DNA from 3 places in the Shewanella sp. DC2-4 genome. Region 3 is predicted to be linked to each of the others. Evidence: predicted binding sites of a transcription regulator. Region 3 holds the regulator's gene; each other region holds the start of a gene.
What was found. Region 3 encodes MetJ, which represses methionine synthesis genes. Its sites were predicted from a motif close to TAGACGTCTAGACGTCTA; they were not measured.
Positions count from the first base shown of each region.

Region 1: a site for MetJ is predicted at 3,267-3,284, ahead of serA (phosphoglycerate dehydrogenase). Genes of this name have one in related genera too.
Region 2: a site for MetJ is predicted at 5,334-5,351, ahead of metE (5-methyltetrahydropteroyltriglutamate--homocysteine S-methyltransferase). Genes of this name have one in related genera too.

Region 1 is NZ_JABRVR010000002.1:3,513,549-3,520,285, reverse strand. Features, by position in the region: gene HQQ92_RS16085 (two-component system response regulator) at 1-743, shown strand, start outside; gene ygfZ (tRNA-modifying protein YgfZ) at 832-1,794, opposite strand; gene serA (phosphoglycerate dehydrogenase) at 1,949-3,178, opposite strand; gene HQQ92_RS16070 (DUF2238 domain-containing protein) at 3,333-3,941, shown strand; gene HQQ92_RS16065 (LuxR C-terminal-related transcriptional regulator) at 4,336-5,001, shown strand; gene HQQ92_RS16060 (curlin) at 5,176-6,681, opposite strand; gene HQQ92_RS16055 (curlin) at 6,696-6,737, opposite strand, start outside.
Region 2 is NZ_JABRVR010000002.1:427,640-434,376, forward strand. Features, by position in the region: gene HQQ92_RS02550 (hypothetical protein) at 1-828, shown strand, start outside; cobalamin riboswitch at 963-1,197, shown strand; gene HQQ92_RS02555 (TonB-dependent receptor) at 1,306-3,267, shown strand; gene HQQ92_RS02560 (HDOD domain-containing protein) at 3,547-4,275, shown strand; gene HQQ92_RS02565 (LysR family transcriptional regulator) at 4,356-5,261, opposite strand; gene metE (5-methyltetrahydropteroyltriglutamate--homocysteine S-methyltransferase) at 5,462-6,737, shown strand, end outside.
Region 3 is NZ_JABRVR010000002.1:3,791,434-3,798,170, reverse strand. Features, by position in the region: gene HQQ92_RS17245 (4Fe-4S dicluster domain-containing protein) at 1-549, shown strand, start outside; gene nrfD (NrfD/PsrC family molybdoenzyme membrane anchor subunit) at 552-1,499, shown strand; gene HQQ92_RS17235 (sulfite exporter TauE/SafE family protein) at 1,606-2,349, opposite strand; gene metJ (met regulon transcriptional regulator MetJ) at 2,484-2,798, opposite strand; gene metB (cystathionine gamma-synthase) at 3,011-4,174, shown strand; gene HQQ92_RS17220 (bifunctional aspartate kinase/homoserine dehydrogenase II) at 4,186-6,579, shown strand.

The DNA.
Region 1 (6,737 bases), 280 kb from region 3:
CCCAAGGTTTTGCATTGGGCGCGGTGGATTACATTACTAAGCCCGTAAGTGCGCCTGTCGTTAAAGCGCGGGTTAAAACGCATCTTGCGCTTTATGATCAAAAACGTCTACTCGAACAACAAGTTAAAGTTCGTACCCACGAATTAGAAGAAACCCGTTTCGAGATTATCCGTCGTCTTGGCCGTGCCGCTGAATACAAGGACAACGAGACGGGTCTACATGTTGTGCGTATGAGCCATTACGCCCGCATATTAGCGATAAAGCTCGGCTTACCGACGACCTTTTGTGACTTGATTTTTAATGCGGCGCCTATGCACGATATTGGTAAAATCGGTACGCCCGATGCAGTGCTGAAAAAGCCAGGGAAACTTGATGCGCAGGAATGGGAAATTATGCAGCAGCACGCCGCCATAGGTGCAGAAATTATTGGTGAACATAGTGATCCGTTATTGCAAATGGCCCGTCGTATCGCCTTAACTCACCATGAGAAGTGGGATGGTTCAGGTTACCCCAATGGCTTGGTAGGCGAAGAAATTCCCCTTGAAGGGCGTATCACCGCGATTGCGGATGTGTTCGATGCGCTGACTTCGCAACGGCCTTACAAGCAGGCTTGGACGATTGAAGCAACTATGGAGCTATTTGAAAATCAAGCGGGAAAACATTTCGATCCTAAGCTGGTGGAGGAGTTCAAGCAAATCCTGCCAGAAGCAATTGCCATTCGAGATACTTATTTAGAAAATTGATGCTCGAAGTGCATTGACTAAGATCAAGGCGCCATTGGCGCCTTTATTCTGCTTCAATATTTTATACTAATTATATTAAATCAAAGCATTACGCTTCATCTAATGAGTAGGGCAGTGCTTGGATCGTTAAATGTGATTGTTCATCGTCGGCAAAACGTAGCTGAGTATCATTAGCCGTGTCATTAGGAAGTACGGCGGTTAACAAGACTTGATTGCCACGCTGCACAAACTCAATGATTTGACCGCCACGGCGAAAACTGTCTTCCATCGCGATTTCGAGGCCTGATGCTAGGGTGATTTGAAGATTGGTGTGACCGCGCAAAATATACAGGGCGCGTTTATTACCACCACGATATTTCATTCGCGCTATGGTTTCTTGTCCCATGTAACAGCCCTTATTGAAGCTGATACCGTTAACCGCTTGTAGATTACACATCTGCGGTACGTACTGGCTGGCATGGCTGGCGGCAAGGTTGGGGTAACCCGCTGCAATCTCTAACGCTTGCCATGCACTGGCGTCAAATACACTCAGTTCCGATTGCGCAACTAAAGCTGCTGCGGCATCTGGTGTTAATACTAAAATAAAACGTTCGGCGTCTTTTAAAATCGCACCATTTTCAATGAGTGTGAGCTCTTGCTGAATGTCACCAAAATGTTTGTTCACGAATTGGCTTGCCTGTTCACCGGCAACCCCGAGCAGAGTCCACTCAGCGGATGCATTGCTTAGGGTGGCTTTACTAAAAACGGCATATTTTTGTAACTGGGGTAAATCGACTTCGATGGCATCCTTTGGCATCAACATAAAGAGTGCATCTTGAATGGCAAAGGTTCTGAAACTGGCCAGCATTTTACCTTTAGGATCGCAATGCGCGCCCCAGCGCCATTGATCTGTGGCCAATGAGCTGATGTCTGTGGTCACTTGGCCATGGATAAAACTGCGGCCTTGTTCTCCAACGACTTTGATGAGGCCCAAATGAGATAAGTTGGCAAGCATAAGTGGAGGCAAGGTAGCGTCCAGATCCCAATGGGGCGTAGAAACTGAAATAGTCATAGCGAGATCCTGAAAATGAAGACGATGTGAGAGGCTAGATTGTAACGGAATTCCAGTTGGCTCAAAAGCATAAGGCGCACATATCTGTGAATGATCTGTGCGCCTTATTATGTGTGCTTTAGTCGATAGGCTTAAAGCGAGTGGAGTTTAAAGTTTAAAACAGCACGCGGGTACGCAATGTACCTTCAATCGCTTTGAGTTCAACTAAGGCTTCTTCCGCTTGAGTGGTATCTACTTCCATCACGACATAACCAATTTCTGCAGTGGTCTGCAAATATTGGGCGGCGATGTTGATGCCTTTTTCCGAGAAGGCTTGGTTGATCTTGATCAACACGCCCGGACGGTTTTGGTGAATATGCAGCAAGCGCGAGGTGCCTTTATGGGTTGGTAATGACACTTCAGGGAAGTTAACCGCAGAAACGGTTGAGCCGTTGTCTGAGTATTTAGTGAGCTTACCTGCGACTTCGATACCAATGTTTTCTTGGGCTTCGGCCGTGCTACCGCCGACGTGCGGCGTGAGTAGAACATTGTCTAAACCGCGTAGAGGACTGATAAATTCATCGTCATTCGATTGTGGTTCAACGGGGAATACATCGATTGCTGCACCTGCGAGGTGACGTTCTTTTAACGCAACGGTTAAAGCTTCAATATCGACGACAGTACCGCGTGATGCGTTGATAAAGATGCTGCCCTTTTTCATTGCTGCAAACTCGGCAGCGCCTATCATGTCTTTTGTTTGTGGAGTTTCAGGGACATGTAAGCTTACTACATCAGCTTGTGCTAATAGGAGTTCCAACGAATGGACTTGTTGTGCGTTACCTAGTGGCAGTTTGTCTTCGATATCGAAGAACACGACGCGCATACCTAAGGTTTCCGCCAGAATGCCAAGTTGAGTACCAATATGGCCGTAACCAATCACACCTAAGGTTTTACCACGCACTTCATAGCTGCCCGCTGCGGTTTTCATCCAGCCGCCACGGTGAGCGATAGCGTTGCGTTCAGGGATACCCCGCATCAACATAATGATTTCGCCAATCACGAGTTCTGCAACACTGCGAGTGTTTGAGAAGGGAGCGTTAAATACTGGGATACCAAGGGATTCGGCGGTGGCAAGGTCAACTTGGTTGGTTCCAATACAGAAACATCCTATCGCGATTAACTTCTCGGCACGTTTCAGCACCTCTGCAGTTAATTGGGTACGCGAACGAAGTCCCACAAAATGCGCATCTTTAATGGACTCAAGTAAGGCTTCATCGCTTAAGGAAGCTTTGTGGTATTCGATATTGGTGTATCCCGCACGTTCAAATACATCGACCGCAGATTGGTGGACGCCTTCCAACAGCAGGATCTTGATCTTATCCTTGTCCAGCGAATGTTTCGCCATGATATGGGTACCCTCTAATTAATAGAAATGTTTCTTATGATATGCTCACAACCTTCACCTACCAAAGTAGCACTTTTTTTGCTCAGTGTGGAGGGCTAGATGGCTAAAGTTAATATTCTAAATTTAGAACAATATCGCATAAGAGGAAGAAACATTGAATAACAAAATCGCATGGTGCGGTATTTACCTCTCAGTTTTGGTGTGGTCGGCGATAAAACCCGCAGATCCTTTCACATGGTGGCTCGAAGCCTTGCCTGCATTGATTGCTGTACCGATTTTATTCTTTACTCGTAAACGTTTTCCACTGACACCTTTAGTATATTTTCTCGTCTTAATACACTGCTGTGTGTTGTTTGTAGGTGCTCATTATACTTACGCTGAAGTGCCGTTATTCGACACGATTGCCGATTGGATGGGTTCAGAACGTAATAATTACGATAAAGTGGGTCATTTTGCGCAAGGTTTTATCCCAGCCATGCTCGCCCGTGAAATTATGTTGCGTAATCAAGCTGTTAAACCTGGGGCTTGGTGTGCGTTTCTTGCCACTTGTTTTGTACTCGCTTTTTCGGCGTTTTATGAACTGATCGAATGGTGGGTTGCCGTGGCAACTGGCGAAGGGGCTGAAGCCTTTTTAGGGACTCAAGGCTATGTATGGGATACCCAATCTGACATGTTTCTTGCCCTCATTGGTGCTATTGTCGCGTTAGCTTTACTGTCTCGTTTTCAAGATAAACAAATCGCGAGACTCAAGCAGAGGATTTAGCGGCTAAAAGTGGGTGATGCTCTCTGTTTGAGTTGTAAGACTTTCTTCCCTGAAATATATGGTGTGAGTGTGATGACATTGAGTTGTCATACTTTAGTGTTGTTATTGTGTTTTCTTTGTGTTGCAACTTTGGATTGATAACGTCATAGTTGGAAAGTATTAGGTGCTGGGCGTTGGCCAAGTAAAACGGTATTTTTGACTGTTATTCCATTTTATTGTGGTGAGTTAGTCGAACCTACTAGCATTAAACAGGGAATAGTACATTTGGGTGATGTTTTTCAATCGTTAACTAGTCAGAATTAACTAGGTTAATGGAATGTTGAAAAATCTAACTAAAAAGACGAGTCAAACATACCATTTTGCAATAGAGAATACTTTTCAGGGAGGAGAGTCATTGAGCACAATTAATGAATTGGTTTTTTTACACCAAATGGCCGCGCCATGTCATTTAGCGTTACTCGCTGAATCCATAGGTTTGAAAACGCGTATAGTAAAGCATGCGGCAGAACTGGATTTAGACAAGAGTCGCCGTAGTTTTTATCTGATCACCCAAAAAGGTTCAGCATTAGATAACAAAGGGATACCTCTGTTAGCTTCGCGATTAGTGTCACATTTTCCTGTGGCGCTGTATCAAGTTGAGCGAGACTCCTTAGACCAAGAATCTGCAATGTTGCTCGGCATTCGAGGTATTTTATTTGCCGATCAACGTATGGATCTGATGTTAACGGGTTTACGTAAAATGGTGGCAGAGGAACTTTGGTACGATAGAACTTTGCTAAGCAAAATGTTCCGCCGTGTCGTACAAAAGTTAGAAGGTAATAATGAAATGCCCTCTGATACTGTGGCTATGCTGCAGATGCTGACATCCCGTGAACGCACTATCATTCAATTCGTATCGAGTGGTGCGAGAAATAAAGAAATCGCTCATAGGTTATGTATCAGCGAACATACAGTGAAGGCGCATATTTCTTCTATTTTCCGCAAGACCCAGTCTCGTAATCGGGTTGAGCTTTTACGTTGGGCGCAAACCTATCAAACTCACTTTGAGTTGTGCAGTTAGTCAGTTAAAGATATTGGTCGTTAGCTTTTCGCTGTGAGTGGTTAATGTTAATGATTACTAGCATATCAACATAGAAAAGCGGGAATGTTTATTTAAACATTCCCGCTTTTTGTTTAACACCCTTTTTATAAACCACCACCAAAGAGTTTAGCTGTGGTGGTTTAACAGTATTGACTAGTATTGCACTAAAGTGGCAACGTTCATATTGCCTGATTGGTTCACGTTGATGCTGTTGTTAGTGCCCGCTTGAGAACCTAACACTAAGTTGTCATTACCCGTTTGAGTGATTGACAGGCTGTTATTGTCACCGCTAACGCCAAATGAATTTGAAGCAAATGAAGTGTCGCTATCGCCGCCTACCCAGTTACCGTTACCTGATTGAGTAATTTGCGCGGTGTTTTCATCACCTTCAATAATCAGGTCAATAACGTTAAGATCGCCACTTTGAAGTGCGCTGACATCGGCATTGTTGTTGCCAGCAACAGAAATCAATGTTTCGTTCTCAGCGCCATCTTGCTCAACATCAACTTCGTTATCGCTACCCACGGCATCTACATAAGCAAAGTTCTCATCACCTTCTTGGCTAACTTCAATACTGTTATCTTGACCATCAGCGAAAGCAATGATTTCGTTGTTATCGCCTTTAGAAGATAAATCGAAGTCATTATCTGCACCGTATGCACCAAAGGTTGCGAAGTTCGCATCGCCTTTTTGTTTCAAGTCAACGTCGTTGCTATCGCCCCATACTTGGAACTCTGCACCGTTGACATCGCCTTTTTGAGTGATAGTAATATCGTTATCATCACCTTGGATATCTGCCACTAAAGTATCACCGATAGTGTTGCTGCTGCCATTTTGGGTAATATCGACACTGTTGTCATCACCCGTTGTCATAGCAAGATAAGCCGTGTTGCCGTTACCTTTTTGATCCATTGAAATATCGTTTTCGCTGCCGGCCAGTGCGTAAACGAAGCCAACATGGTTATCACCTTTTTGGACCATGTCTACTGTGTTGTCATTACCTGCAATACCTTTCGCTGCACCAAAGTTATTGTTACCCGCTTGATTAACAGAAACGTCGTTGTTGTTACCCACGTTAGCGGTTAAGTCGAGAGCGATTAAACCTGCTTGGTTGTTGTCACCGATTTGTGTGATTTTACCGTCGTTGTTGCTGCCTTCAACGCGAAAAACTGCAAAGTTTGCGTCGCCTTCTTGCTCAACAAACACGCTGTTTTCAGCGCCAGTGATTTCAACTTGGCTTTCGTTGACTTCGCCTAATTGGTTAACGAATACCGTGTTATCGTTGCCAGTAACATCGTTACTGCTTTGGTTAAAGAAACCATCTTGCGACACATTTACATTGTTGTTGTCACCTACAACATTTGCACTTGCCACATGCCAGTCAACTTGTTGCGTTATTTGGACCTTGTTATCATCACCCGTTGAATTAATAGCCGCTTCATGCCACACACCGTCTTGGATGACGGTTGCGGTTTGATCTCTACCTGTTTGTACAACCGCAGCGGCGTTAAGGCCACCCGTTTGTGAGACTAAAGTGTCTTGGGCTTGGCCTGACTGTACTACGCTAATTTCGCTCACTGTACTGGCAGCAAAAGCTTGACCGCTTAAACCTGTTGCAATGGCCAAAGCAATAAGTGATTTTTTAGCTTGTGATTTCATGTGACGCTCCCTGTTTAATATTGAGTTATTGAGATTGCAGCACCATCCGCAATCTG
Region 2 (6,737 bases), 3.4 Mb from region 3:
AAAAAAGAGGGCAGTGCAGTGATTTGGGGGCAGGTTGAAGAGTCGACCAATATGAAAAAGTTACTCCCGCAGCTTACGGATGTAGCGAAGATCGAATATTTTCAACACACCTATGCCGCCTTGAAAAAGGACGGCACTGTGGTGAGTTGGGGTTGGCGCAGTGATGCTTACTCGATCCGCAGCGCCTTAAAGGATGTGGCGAGTATGACGGCAAACAATTGTGCCTTTGCGATTTTAAGTCCTACGGGGGATGCGCATTTTTGGGGCGATGGGATTAACTGTGGTGTCGATTGGATTAAAAAAACCAATATCACAGGGGTAAAAGAGATTATTAGCATTGGCTCAGGCTTTTTATTACTGCGGGATAAGGCCGTGCCGCAAATAGTGGCCGACGATACTGATTACGCTCATATGTTTGGGTTTCACTATGCCCAAGAGATTCTTGATAAATATTGGCAGGAAGGCAGCATCATTACTCGAGGGCCTGCCTCCTTTGTGTTTACGCGTCCCGATGGCAAAGTGGTGCCTGTTGGTTATCGCGCCAACCGTGAAAATGTGGAGAAGTTGATTGCACGTATTCCGCGACTCACTTGGTTAGATGGCGCAAATGACGGTTATGTTGGCATCAGCGAAAAGGGGGAGCTGGTCTCTTGGTCGATGAATTTGCCCATGTTCGACAAGTCGCCGGTACAACCTGCTGACTCGTTAGTGATTAAACCGCTGGATTTTACCCCCGTTGCCCAATGCGAAACTCCTGAGCAGCGTCAGGCGATTTTGAGCCAAGACAGACCAAAACCTGCGGCAAAAAACTGGGATGGCGTTTTCTAGCTCATGTGAGTTTTCTCGCTAATCTGAGATTGATGGACTTTCATCCGTATAGACGTCTATAATGCGCGCGCTCAGGTCTGATATGCTCTGAGCCTTGTTGGGCGTTAACAGGTTGTACGCCCTTTGAACCTAATTTTGAGTCAACCTTCTGTGGTGCTTGCGATGATAGCGTCGTGAGATAATCGGGAAGCCAGTGAAATTCTGGCACTGCCCCCGCAACGGTAAAAGGTGAGAGAGGACCGCGTTTGATTGGTGTGTTCAAGACAGAACCCGAAAGTCAGAATGTGAAAGGTCAGTCTCGTGTTAATCCAACTTTAATGGATTAACATAGCCTAAGTCCGGAGACCGGCCCTAAAGGTGTTTTTGAGATTTCGGTGGGCAGATCTCAAAATGCGATAATCACCGTCAGTATTTACGACTGAATTAACGGTATCGTGGCGTCAATGCCCCGTTTTCCTTGCAGGAGTTAAAGGTAAAATGGGAACAAATCCAACAAAAATCGCGCTGCTGATCGGCAGCCTTTGCAGTTTTTCAATTATCGCGCCCGTTATGGCGGCTGACGATACCAGCACAGCTAAAGTCGACGAGCATCTTGTCGTGATCGGCCGCTCTGATAAGACCCCGTTAAATATTGCCGCCAATGTGAATGTGATTGATGCCGCTGCGATTGAAATGAGTGGCGCGACTAATTTGACCGACGTCTTACGTGGTCAAAGCGGTATTCAAATTTCGGATAACAATATTGGAACTAGCTTTGCGATGCGCGGTTTTAGCGCCAGCACTGCCGTTAATAACACGCTGATTTTACTTGATGGTCGTCGTCTCAATAATATCGATATCGCCGCACCTAGCCTTAATGCCATTCCGCTTAATCAAGTGGATCGTATTGAAATTTTATCGGGTAGTGCAGGTGTACTTTATGGCGATCAAGCCGTGGGTGGGGTGATTAATATTGTCACTAAGTCCCCTGAAAATACTGGCGGCAGCGTGCAGTTATCTGGCGGTAGTTTTGATACCTATGAAGGTCGTGGTGATGTGTCTGGCGCGATCAACAAAGATTGGCGTTACTTTTTCACCGGTAGTTACAACCAAGGTGACAACTATCGCCAGCATAATGCCAACGAAACCGGCTCTATTCTTGGCCGCATTCAATATAAAACAGCCACAGACTCCTTCTTTGTTGAAACCAGCTACTACGATAACGATCGTGAAAATCCGGGCTCGCTTACTGAAAAGCAATTTAAAGACGATCCCCGTGCTTCATTAAATAAGGTAGAGTATGCCCACGAGATGACCACTGCGGCGCGAACGGGTTACCAGCATCAGCTTAATCAAAACTGGGCGCTGGCGGCGGATTTAGATTATAGCGATACCTTGGTGTCTTCTCTTAATTGGGGGGCGAACAGCCATAACACACGCTCACTGTTAATGTTTAGCCCTAAAGCGTTAGCGAATTACAGTACGCGTCAAGGCGAGCTAAACCTAGTCACAGGTTTAGACATCAGCCGTGGCAAGGCTGATTTTGACACTATGGCGCGCAGTAATGTGCAGCAAATGCAAAGCGCCTATCTACAAGCTACAGTGCCTTTAAGTCATACTTTAAGTTACGTTGTGGGTGGACGATATGCGCGGGTGACCGATGAGTTAGTCGATGGCAATGTTTATCCTAATGGCATGGATTTAGACGAAAATGCCCACGCATTCGAACTGGGTTTAAATTACCGCCCAACTGCGGAGCACAGACTCTATGTGCGCGCCGATGATAACTTCCGTTTTGCCAAAGTGGATGAGCAAGCTTATACATCGCCGGGCGTATTTGGCTTAAAGCCGCAAACAGGCCGTTCCTATGAGGCGGGTTGGGATTGGGCTGTCGCTAGTCAAACCCTGCGAGTCAGCCTATATCGTCTCGATTTAGAGGATGAAATTGTTTATGACTCGAGTGCAGTTAAACCCATAGGTGGAAATTTCAACGGTGCAAACGTAAATGCCGACGCTTCTCGTCGTTATGGCGCGGGTGCCGATTGGGATTGGCAGATCACTAAAGCGCTGCAACTCGGGCTAGAGTATAACTATACCGACGCCGAATTTACCGATGGTGCTAACGATGGCAAAGAGCTGTCTTGGGTGGCAAAACACACGGGACGCGGTTATGTCAGCATGGATTTTGCTGAGCATTTCCAAGTATTTGCCGAAGCTATCTACACGGGTGATCGTTTTATTGAAGGCGATAACGCTAATCAAGGTGATAAGCTAGCAAGTTACGTGCTTGGTAATTTAGCCTTGAATTATAATCGTGATGCTTGGCTTGCAAGTCTGCGTATCGATAATGTATTCGATAAAGATTATGTCAGTGCAGGTTATTACGGTGGCGATTGGGGGGATAGTTACTATTCTGGTCGAGGCCGTGATATTCGTTTCACTGTGGGCTACCGCTTCTAATTATTAATGAGCTATCTAATAACAAAGCCAGACTGAGTCTGGCTTTTTATTTTTTACGCTGAGTTCAAAGAATAAATCTTAAAATAGGTATAGTCTTGAATATCGTTTTAGTAGAGTGGTTTAATTGTCGTTATCTATAGTGTTAGCGGGCAGTCATCACTAAATAGGAGTAATTTATATTTTACTCTGCTGTTTATGGCTGAAATTCTTAGTATTTTAGGTATGATGTGAGCTGTAACCGAATCATCTTATTGTTAATAAACAGGTGTAAAGTGTCTTATGACTGATCTTGAGCAACAGGTTTTTACTCAAGTTAGAGCTATCATAGCGAACGAAGAGCAAGTGATTGGCCGCCGAGGAATTCTAATTCCACTCAAAAAAGCGATCCTTGCTGAAGGCGACATTCGTAATGTGATTGACATTATCTCGAGCGATCCCGCATTGGCAGCGCACATGCTTATGCGCAGTAATTCCGCACAGGCTGCTGTAGTGGAAAATCACAAAACTCGTTCGTTGAAAGAAGCTTTGATCCGCTTAGGTCAAGTTAATATCTATCGCTACGCTTTTACGTTCTATTTAAAAGAACGCCTCGATGAACTGCCACAGCCCTATAAAAAGTTGGTCCAAGGTTATTGGAAGCTGACTGAAGATATTGCAACGGATGCGGTAGATAGCTTAGCGGATATGGAAGGTGTGGAGGTTGATGCTGACGAAGTACAAACCTTAGCTCTGTTCAGTGTGTTCGGCCAAATTATCGCACTGACCGCATTTGCCTATTTAAATGCTAATGCCGAACAGTCATTTCCTTTAAGTGTGATTAAGTCATTGATTGATAATCAACAACAGACCTTAACCATCGAAGCGTTCGAGGCGTTAGATCTCGATCAGGATCTGCGTCAAGAATTTATGATCGCCCATAATTTGCGTCAGACCCGTAATCCTAATTCATCAGGGTTGATACTGCGCCGTGTCTTGTCTATGCGTGGATTGTTGATGAATCCGCTGTAATTTGTCGATGCTATGAAATAGTCATTTGACTCAATAAACAAGCCTGCATTCGCAGGCTTTTTTATTCAATGTCACCCGCATTAATTCGTCTTCTGCTGGCGGGATAAACCTTCCCTCGCCACCAGTTGTAACCAATTTTGGATCAATGCAGAGTTAGCACTGTGGCGGCGATAGGCACCAAATAGCGGTCGTTTCAGGCCTTCTTGGCCGAGTTTTACCGTAGCGAGACTCAGTCCATGTCCTTCATTAATCGACCAGCTTGGCAGTGCGGCTATGCCGTCTTTACAGGCGATGCGTTGCAATAACATCATGGTTAAATCACAGGTTTTTTGCTCGCCCGCCTCTATGCCCGCAGGCTCTAAAAAGTGGCGATAAATATCTAAACGTGTCAACGGCACTGGATAACTGATAATAGGCAAGTGTGCTAATTGCTTAGGGGTGACATAGGCTTCTTTCGCTAAAGGATGATCCTTAGCAACCACTAACCTCACTTCAAAATCAAACAAATGCTGGTAGGCGAGTGAATGCCCAGGCACAGGATCTGAGGTTAATACAATATCCAGTTCACCCATTTCTAAGGCATTGAGCGAGTCGAACAGATGACGGCTCGACAAGTCTAACTCGGCTGCCGGATGATCTTGCCTAAATTGCTCCATTACAGGCATTAACCAGCGAAAACAGCTATGGCACTCAATGCCGACACGCAACTGATTGGTTTCGGTTTCCAGCCCATTCTTCAAATCTGTCTCGGTTTCTAACACTTTAGGCAAAATTTCTTCGGCCAGATGCAGCAGGCGTGCACCTTCTTGGGTGAATGACAGTGGCTTACTCTTACGCACAAAAATGGGCGAGTTAATCCTTTGCTCCAACTCCTTAATCTGGTGGGAGAGGGCGGATTGAGTGACAAAACGTTTTTTGGCTGCGCCCGCCAAACTGCCGCTTTCTTTCAGGGCCATTAAGGTTCGCAGGTGTCTTAGTTCGATCATGTTCACTCCAAGTGAATTTCGCTCATGTTGTGCTTGAAATCAATTCGGTTGCTGGCATAGAGACTAACACAATAAACTTCTAGACGTCCAGACGCCCATTGTTATTTATCAAGGCTGAAGTGCTGAAAAGTGCCAAGAGAAAACAATCTGGTGGGTGCAAGTGCCGAATGTGGCTTATCTCAAATAAAGGAAGATAGAGTATGCAATTAAATAGTCTTGGGTTTCCCCGTATTGGGCGTCGTCGTGAATTGAAATTTGCCTTAGAAAAATACTGGCGTGGTGAGAGCACTCAGGTGGAATTACGTGAAGTGGCGAGTGAACTTCGCCGCACCCATTGGCAGTGGCAAGCTGCTGCGGGCATTGAGCAAGTTCCCGTAGGTGATTTTGCCTTTTATGATCAAGTGCTGACCTTAAGCGCGACTTTAAATGCCATTCCTGAGCGTCATCGTGGTGAAGGGACAATCGATCTCGATACTTTATTCCGTGTTGCCCGCGGCAGAGCGCCAACGGGCCAAGATGCGCCAGCCTCTGAAATGACCAAGTATTTCAATACTAACTATCACTATCTGGTACCTGAGCTCAGCCAAAACCAAGTGTTTTCGATTGCCTATGAGCAATTTTTCGATGAAGTCAGTGAAGCGCAGTCCTTAGGCTATAAAGTAAAACCTGTGCTACTCGGCCCTGTTAGCTACTTGTTCCTTGCTAAAACCGTGGGCCAAGAGTTTGATAAGTTAAGCTTATTACCCAATTTATTAGCTGCTTATGCTGACATTTTGGCGCGTTTTGCTGCTCAGGGAGTGCATTGGGTACAGCTCGATGAGCCCATTCTCGCATTGGAATTGGATGGCGAATGGCAAACGGCGATCATTGAGGCGTATCAAGCACTCAGCACTGCGAAGGTGAAGATCCTTCTTACCAGTTATTACGGCGGTATCGCACACCATCAAGTGCTGGTATCGGCCTTGCCGGTCGCGGGGTTGCATGTCGATTTAGTCACAGCGCCGGATCAATTGGCAGTCTTTGCCAATGCGCTTGGTCAAGATCAAATTTTGTCGGCGGGTGTGGTCAATGGCCGCAACGTGTGGGCGGCAGAGGCGGATTTAATTGCCGAACGCATAGGCGCGGTTGCCCGTGATCTCGGAGATCGCTTGTGGATCGGTACTTCTTGCTCACTCCTGCACAGCCCTGTGGATTTAGAGGTGGAAGCCACGCTTGAGCCTGCGCTGCGTCAACAACTCGCGTTTGCGAAGCAAAAATTACTCGAACTGGCCAATGTGCGCCAATTGCTACTGGCACCTGAATCGGCCGCGGCAAAAGAGATTGTGCAAACCTGTTTGGCGCGCCGTGAGGCGAAAGCGCAGGCCGCCGACAGTCAAGTGATTGCCCGCGTTGCCGCGTTGACATCTGCCGATTATGAGCGCGTCAGTGATTTCAGCGTACGCCAAGCAGTGCAGCAGCAGAAATACCGTTTACCTC
Region 3 (6,737 bases):
ATGGTGCACGACGAGAATAAGTGCATCGGCTGCCAAGCTTGTAACGTGGCGTGTCGCAGTGAAAATGGTGTACCCGAAGGCGTAACTCGTCTGCAAGTGCGTGTGGAAGGCCCCTTTGGTGAGATGCCCAATCTGCATTTCAAATATCACAGGGTATCTTGCCAGCAATGTGAAGATGCACCCTGCGTTAAGGTGTGCCCAACAGGCGCGGCCTATGTGGGTGAAGACGGCATTATCTCTATCCATACCGAGAAGTGTGTCGGCTGTATGTACTGTGTGGCAGCGTGCCCTTATAAAGTGCGCTTTATGAACCCAGAAACCAAGGCGGCGGATAAGTGTAACTTCTGTAAGGATACGCGTTTAGCACGGGGCGAAGAGCCAGCGTGTGTGACTGTGTGTCCAACCGATGCCTTAGTGTTTGGCGATGCCAATGATCCACGCAGTGAAGTGGCCATCATGCTCAACACTAAAATCACTTACCAAGATAAAACCCATTTAGGCACTAAACCTAGGGTATATCGCGTTCCTACCAAAAGAGGGGGGATTTGATTATGAACAATACTTGGGGCGACATGGCGCAATATGATCCTGTCACTTGGCACTGGGTCATCGCCGTTTACCTGTTTATGGCGGGGTTATCCGCGGGCAGTTTATTGATTGGCATTGGTTTACGCTGGGCGAATAAGGAACTCAGCGCGGGAGCTGAAAGCAGCATTCTTAAGGCGGCAGCCATTATTGGGCCTGTAGCAATTAGCTTAGGTCTAGCTTGCTTAGTGTTTGACTTAACCAAACCATTCCACTTTTGGTTGATCTTAATTCACTATAACTTCCAGTCTGTGATGGCAATCGGGGTGCTGGCGCTGCTGGCGTATTCTCCCTTGGCCTTTGCGTACGCCATTATTGTGCTGCGGGATGACTTACCAAAATGGGGTTTGGGTTTCCTAACACCTATCGCTAAGTTACTTATGCCATTTCGAAAGCTGATTGAAGTATTGTTGTTTGTCCTCGCCATTGGCGTAGGGGCTTACACTGGCTTCTTAATTTCGGCGATGAATGCTTATCCTATGCTCAACACTGCGGTACTGCCTGCGCTGTTTTTAGTGTCGGGTTTGTCGGCGGGCGCTGCGGCCAATGCGGTACTGGCGTTGCTGATGTTTAAGACGGACAGCCACGACAAAACCTTAGTGAAGATGCACGGTTTAGAATTGCCTGTGATGGCGATTGAAATTCTGTTCCTGTTCATGTTGTTCTGCGCCTTGTACTTCAAGGGCGGCGCGGCTGCTGCGGCCTTAGCATCGTTAACTTCTGGGCTATGGGCAAGCGTGTTCTGGATAGGTGTTGTCGGAATTGGCTTTGGTATTCCATTGCTGTTTATGCTGTTACCCGCCGCGACTCGCCACACTAAGGGCGCGATGATCATGGTGGCTTGTGCGAGCTTAACGGGTGTACTCGCCTTAAGACACTTTATTGTGTACGCAGGGCAAAGCTATTTAAGCTGAGTGTAAGCTGGCTTTACATATTGATAGATAAAGAAAAAGCACTGGCAATGTCAGTGCTTTTTTATTGTTTGAATCGTGAGAAGGTTTGCCAGTATAAGTAGGACGCTTATTGGGGTAATAACTCGATAACCGACTTCACCGTTAGCACTAAGGCGCTGATACTGCACAGGACTAACGTCGCCATCTTTGTCTTCTCTTTATCGACACGGCCCACTAATCGTCCTGCGACTAAGTAACCTAAAATCACTGAGGGGAGCAGCATCAACGACAGCCACAGATGTTTTAATTCTAATAAGCCTGTGATCGCTAAAATGATCAGTGCAATCATGGAGCTAAAAATGAAGAAGGCCGACAGGGCTGCGCGAAACTGCGAGGCATCTTTGCCTGCCAACAAAATCGCCATCGGTGGGCCACCAATCGCGGCGATATTGCCGAAGATCCCTGAAACCACACCTGCACCGAAGAGGGTTTTCTTATTCACTGGCTGGCTGAATTTATACAGGCTGAGGATCACTGCGACAGTCACAATGGCGGCGATGGATAAACCCAGTATGGGTTGAGGCGCAAACAGCAATAAACTCGCGCCGATAAAACCGCCGGGCACGCGACCTATGAGAGCATATTGCAAGCCATTGAATTCTAAGTGACCGCGTTCACGCACTAAGGTCAGCAGGGCGATGGAGAAACCCATAGCAATAACAGGCGCAGGTACAAGTTGTGGATCGACGATATACAGCAAAGGACTGGCGACAACCGCAAGCCCAAACCCAATAAGACTTTGGGTTAATGCGCCCAGAAACACGACCAGCGAGGCTAAGGCGAGTGTCTGTGGATCTATCATAGAAAACATAGGATTTCCTATATCCCAAACCAACTCAAGATGGTGAAATTTAAAGTTTGAAGTCGCTTGGGTATAAACAAAAAGGGATCGTTAACGATCCCTATTGATGAGCACTGTGATATGACTTTGAAAGCGACGAGTCGCTATTCCATGTCTTCCCACTCGATTCCCATTTGATCCATTAACAACTTGGCTTCAGCGGGAATGCTGTCTGGGTTATCTTTTGACAGATCTTCATCGTTGGGCAATGGCTGGCCAGTGTAGGCGTGCAAAAATGCCTCACACAACAGCTCGCTGTTGGTGGCGTGACGCAAATTATTGACCTGACGACGAGTACGTTCGTCCGTGAGGACCTTAAGCACTTTGAGCGGAATAGACACAGTAATTTTTTTTACTTGTTCATTCTTCTTGCCATGTTCAGCATAGGGGCTGATGTATTCCCCATTCCATTCAGTCATTGACTCACCTGTTATAACGCTAAATTCGGGGCAGATTTTAAACCCTTACAAAGAACAGTCAAATTATTGCTACTATTTCTTTGTGATTGCAAACAGATTTCTTTATGTTCAGACGTCTAAACGTCTTCACGCCTATTGACGATGGCGTTGGGCTTAGGTACATTTAGACGTCCAGACATCTCTATCAGTCTATCGAATTTAGGAGTCCACCCATGGCAGAGCGTCAATTAGCCACACTGGCAGTGCGTCAGGGTATCGAAAGCGATACTCAATATGGTGCAGTTGTGCCACCGATTTATTTGTCGACTAATTACGCCTTCGATGGTCATAAAAATCCCCGCGAATTCGATTACAGTCGTTCAGGCAACCCAACGCGCTGCATTTTAGGCGAAGCATTAGCGCAATTAGAAAAGGGGGCGACTGGCATAGTGACGTGCACTGGCATGGCGGCCATCACCTTAGTGACCACTTTGCTCGGCCCCGATGACCTATTAGTTGTGCCCCATGATTGCTATGGTGGTTCCTACCGTTTATTTACCAACTTGGCGAAGAAAGGCCAGTTTAAGCTCATTGTGGTCGACCAAACCGACAGCCAAGCGTTAGCCGCCGCCATTGCGCAGAATCCTAAGATGGTGTGGCTCGAAACCCCATCGAACCCGTTATTGCGTGTGGTAGATATCGAAGCCATTGCTAAGGCGAGCCATGAGGTCAGCGCGCTGGTGGTGGTCGATAACACTTTTTTATCGCCAATATTGCAACAACCCCTATTGTTAGGCGCGGATATCGTTATCCACTCCACCACTAAATATATCAATGGTCACAGCGATGTGGTCGGCGGCGCTGTGGTCGCCAAAGACGCGCAAATCGGCGAAAGCTTACATTGGTGGTCGAACACTCTAGGCTTAACGGGGTCAGCCTTCGACAGTTATCTGACCCTGCGCGGCCTGCGTACCTTAGCGGTGCGTATTCGCGAGCATCAAGCCAATGCCCAGCGTATTATTGAGGTATTAACCCAAAGCCCTGTGGTGAGCAAAGTCTATTACCCCGGTCTTGCGGATCACCCTGGTCACGCCATTGCGGCCAAGCAACAACAGGGCTTTGGCGCTATGCTGAGTTTTGAGCTCAAAGGCGGTGAGGCCGAAGTGGTGGCCTTTTTAGGTGCACTCAGCTTATTTAGCGTGGCGGAAAGTTTAGGTGGCGTCGAAAGTTTAGTGGCCGTGCCCGCAACTATGACCCACAGAGCCATGGAGCCGCAGGCGCGCTTCGAGGCTGGTATTAAGGACACCCTATTGCGTCTATCGGTGGGTATTGAAGATGCCGCCGATTTAGTTGCAGATATTCAAGCAGGATTAGCCGCCGTTGCGGCTTGTCAGTAGAGGAATAATAGATGGCACGTTGTCACTTACATAAATTTGGTGGCTCCAGTTTAGCGGATGCCGATTGTTATCGCCGAGTCGCCCATATCCTGTTAACCCACGGTCATAGTGATGATCTCGTGGTGGTCTCTGCGGCGGGTAAGAGCACGAATTTCCTGTATAAATTATTAGCGCTGCGTGATGCGGGTCAGCTATGGCAAGAAGAATTACAAGTGCTGATCAGTTACCAACAGGGGTTGATTGAGCAGTTGTTGTCGAATGAACAAGCCCGCGATCTGCGTGAGCGTTTGGCCACTGATAAAGCGCAACTCATCAGCTTGTTGTCCTTAGATGAGCGCAATGAATACCAAATCAACCATGTGGTGAGCTTTGGCGAACGTTGGTCGGCACGTTTAATGGCGGCGCTGCTGCGCGAATCTGGCGTGGCAGCAAGCCATGTGGATGCCTGTTCAATTTTAGTGGCCGATGAAGCCGCTGTGCCACAAATTCGGGTACAGGAATCCCGCGCTAAAGTACAAGCCCTATTAGCTGCACATCCCAATGAACGCTTAGTGATCACAGGATTTATCTGCGCTAACGAGCGTGGCGATACCTTGTTACTTGGTCGTAATGGTTCAGATTTTAGTGCCAGCCTGATTGCTAGTCTCGCCGATATCGAGCGCGTGACTATTTGGACCGATGTGGAAGGGGTGTTCAACGCCGATCCTAATAAAATCAACGATGCCAAGTTACTGAAAAGCATGTCACTTGCCGAAGCCGATCGCCTCGCGCGTTTAGGCTCGCCAGTATTACATTCGCGCACTCTGCAGCCTTTGTTTAATACCGAAGTGAGTTTAGCGGTACGCTCAAGTTATGCATCCCACACCGACTTTACCTTGATCGCGCCCCACAGTTCGTCGGCGAGCGCGCCTGTGGTGACTAACCTCAATGCTGTTGTCCTGTTCGGCTTTAAACTCACAGGGGAGTTAACTCGTTTATTAGATTTATTGATTGCCGCGGGTTTAACGCCATTGGCCCATTGGACCTCTGCCCATCAAAGGGTTGAACTTGCCTATACCGCTGAGAATCAAAAACAAGTTCAAAGATTACTCGATGCCGAGGCAGAAGCATTAGGGATCAGCGAGCAGCAGATCAACACAGATTTTGGTTTAGTTGCATTAGTAAGTGCCGACGCCGAACATTATCGCCGCAGCTTCGCCCGTTTACTGAGCCGTGATGCTAAACCTTTGTTCAGTGGCGATTTAAGTTTAGTGACGTTAGTGCCCCAGTCACAGGTGAATCTGTTAACCCAAAAAGTCCACCGTCGCTGCGCTGGCCCGCGTAAACGCATTGGCGTCCTGCTGCTCGGTGTGGGTAATATCGGTGAGGCTTGGATCGATCTGTTTAAGTCGGTTTCACCCTCACTAGACCATGAACTCGAAGCCAGTGTTGAGTTAGTCGGTTTAGTCAGTTCGAGTAAAGCCTTGATTAAATCAACTGGGATTAATCTTGCCGCGTGGCAAACAGAGTTTAATACTGAAGCAACGCCTTGGCAGTATGAACATTTATTCGAGCAATTAGAGCAAGTTAATTGCGATGAGCTGGTGGCCTTAGATATCAGTGCCAGCGCCAGTTTGACGCTGCAATATCCAGAACTGTTCGAGCGTGGCATCCATGTGGTGAGCGCGAATAAACTTGCGGGCTCGGGTCCACTGCCTTTCTATCGAGAGTTAAAGCAGCAACTGGGTAATCGTCGTTTGTTTTGGCGCTATAACGCCAGCTGTGGCGCTGGTTTACCTATCCAACATGCGCTAAATGATCTGCGTAACAGCGGTGATAGCGTTGAAGCGGTGGGCGGGATTTTCTCCGGCACCTTGTGTTGGTTGTTTGAGAAATACGATACTAGTAAGCCATTTTCAGAATTAGTGATTGAAGCCAGAGGCTTAGGTATTACTGAACCCGATCCCCGCGACGATCTCTCCGGCCGTGATATGCAGCGTAAACTGCTTATCTTAGCCCGTGAGATTGGCCTTGAAATCGAGCTTGAAGATATTGAGCTGCGCTCACTCGTACCAGCCGCTTTGGCGGATATTCCCTTAGATCAATTTCTCACCCGCATTGCCGAGTTAGATGCCGATCTGCTGCAACAGTATGGTGCGGCGGCGGAGCAAAATAAGGTGCTCAGATATGTGGCATCCTTAGACAACAGCGGCCCAGAGCTCAAGGCCGAAGTGGGTTTGCAGTGGATTGATACCCATCACCCTTACGCCAACTTAACCCCTGGTGATAATGTGTTTGTGATCCGCAGTGTCTTCTACCAAGGTAATCCGCTGATCATCCGTGGACCGGGCGCTGGACGCGAAGTGACAGCGGCGGCAGTGCAGTCGGATCTGACTCAGATCTGTCGCGATCTGCTGCAGGAATAACGCGATATCAAGCCTCTTAAAGGACTCATTCGAGTCCTTTTTTATTGGCTAGAATAAATCTATCGAATTAACCGAGATTAAATGCGGTTTATGGGTATTTTTGGGCTTGACTTACATCTCAGTTTCTCTAGTATATGGACATATAGACGTCCAAACGT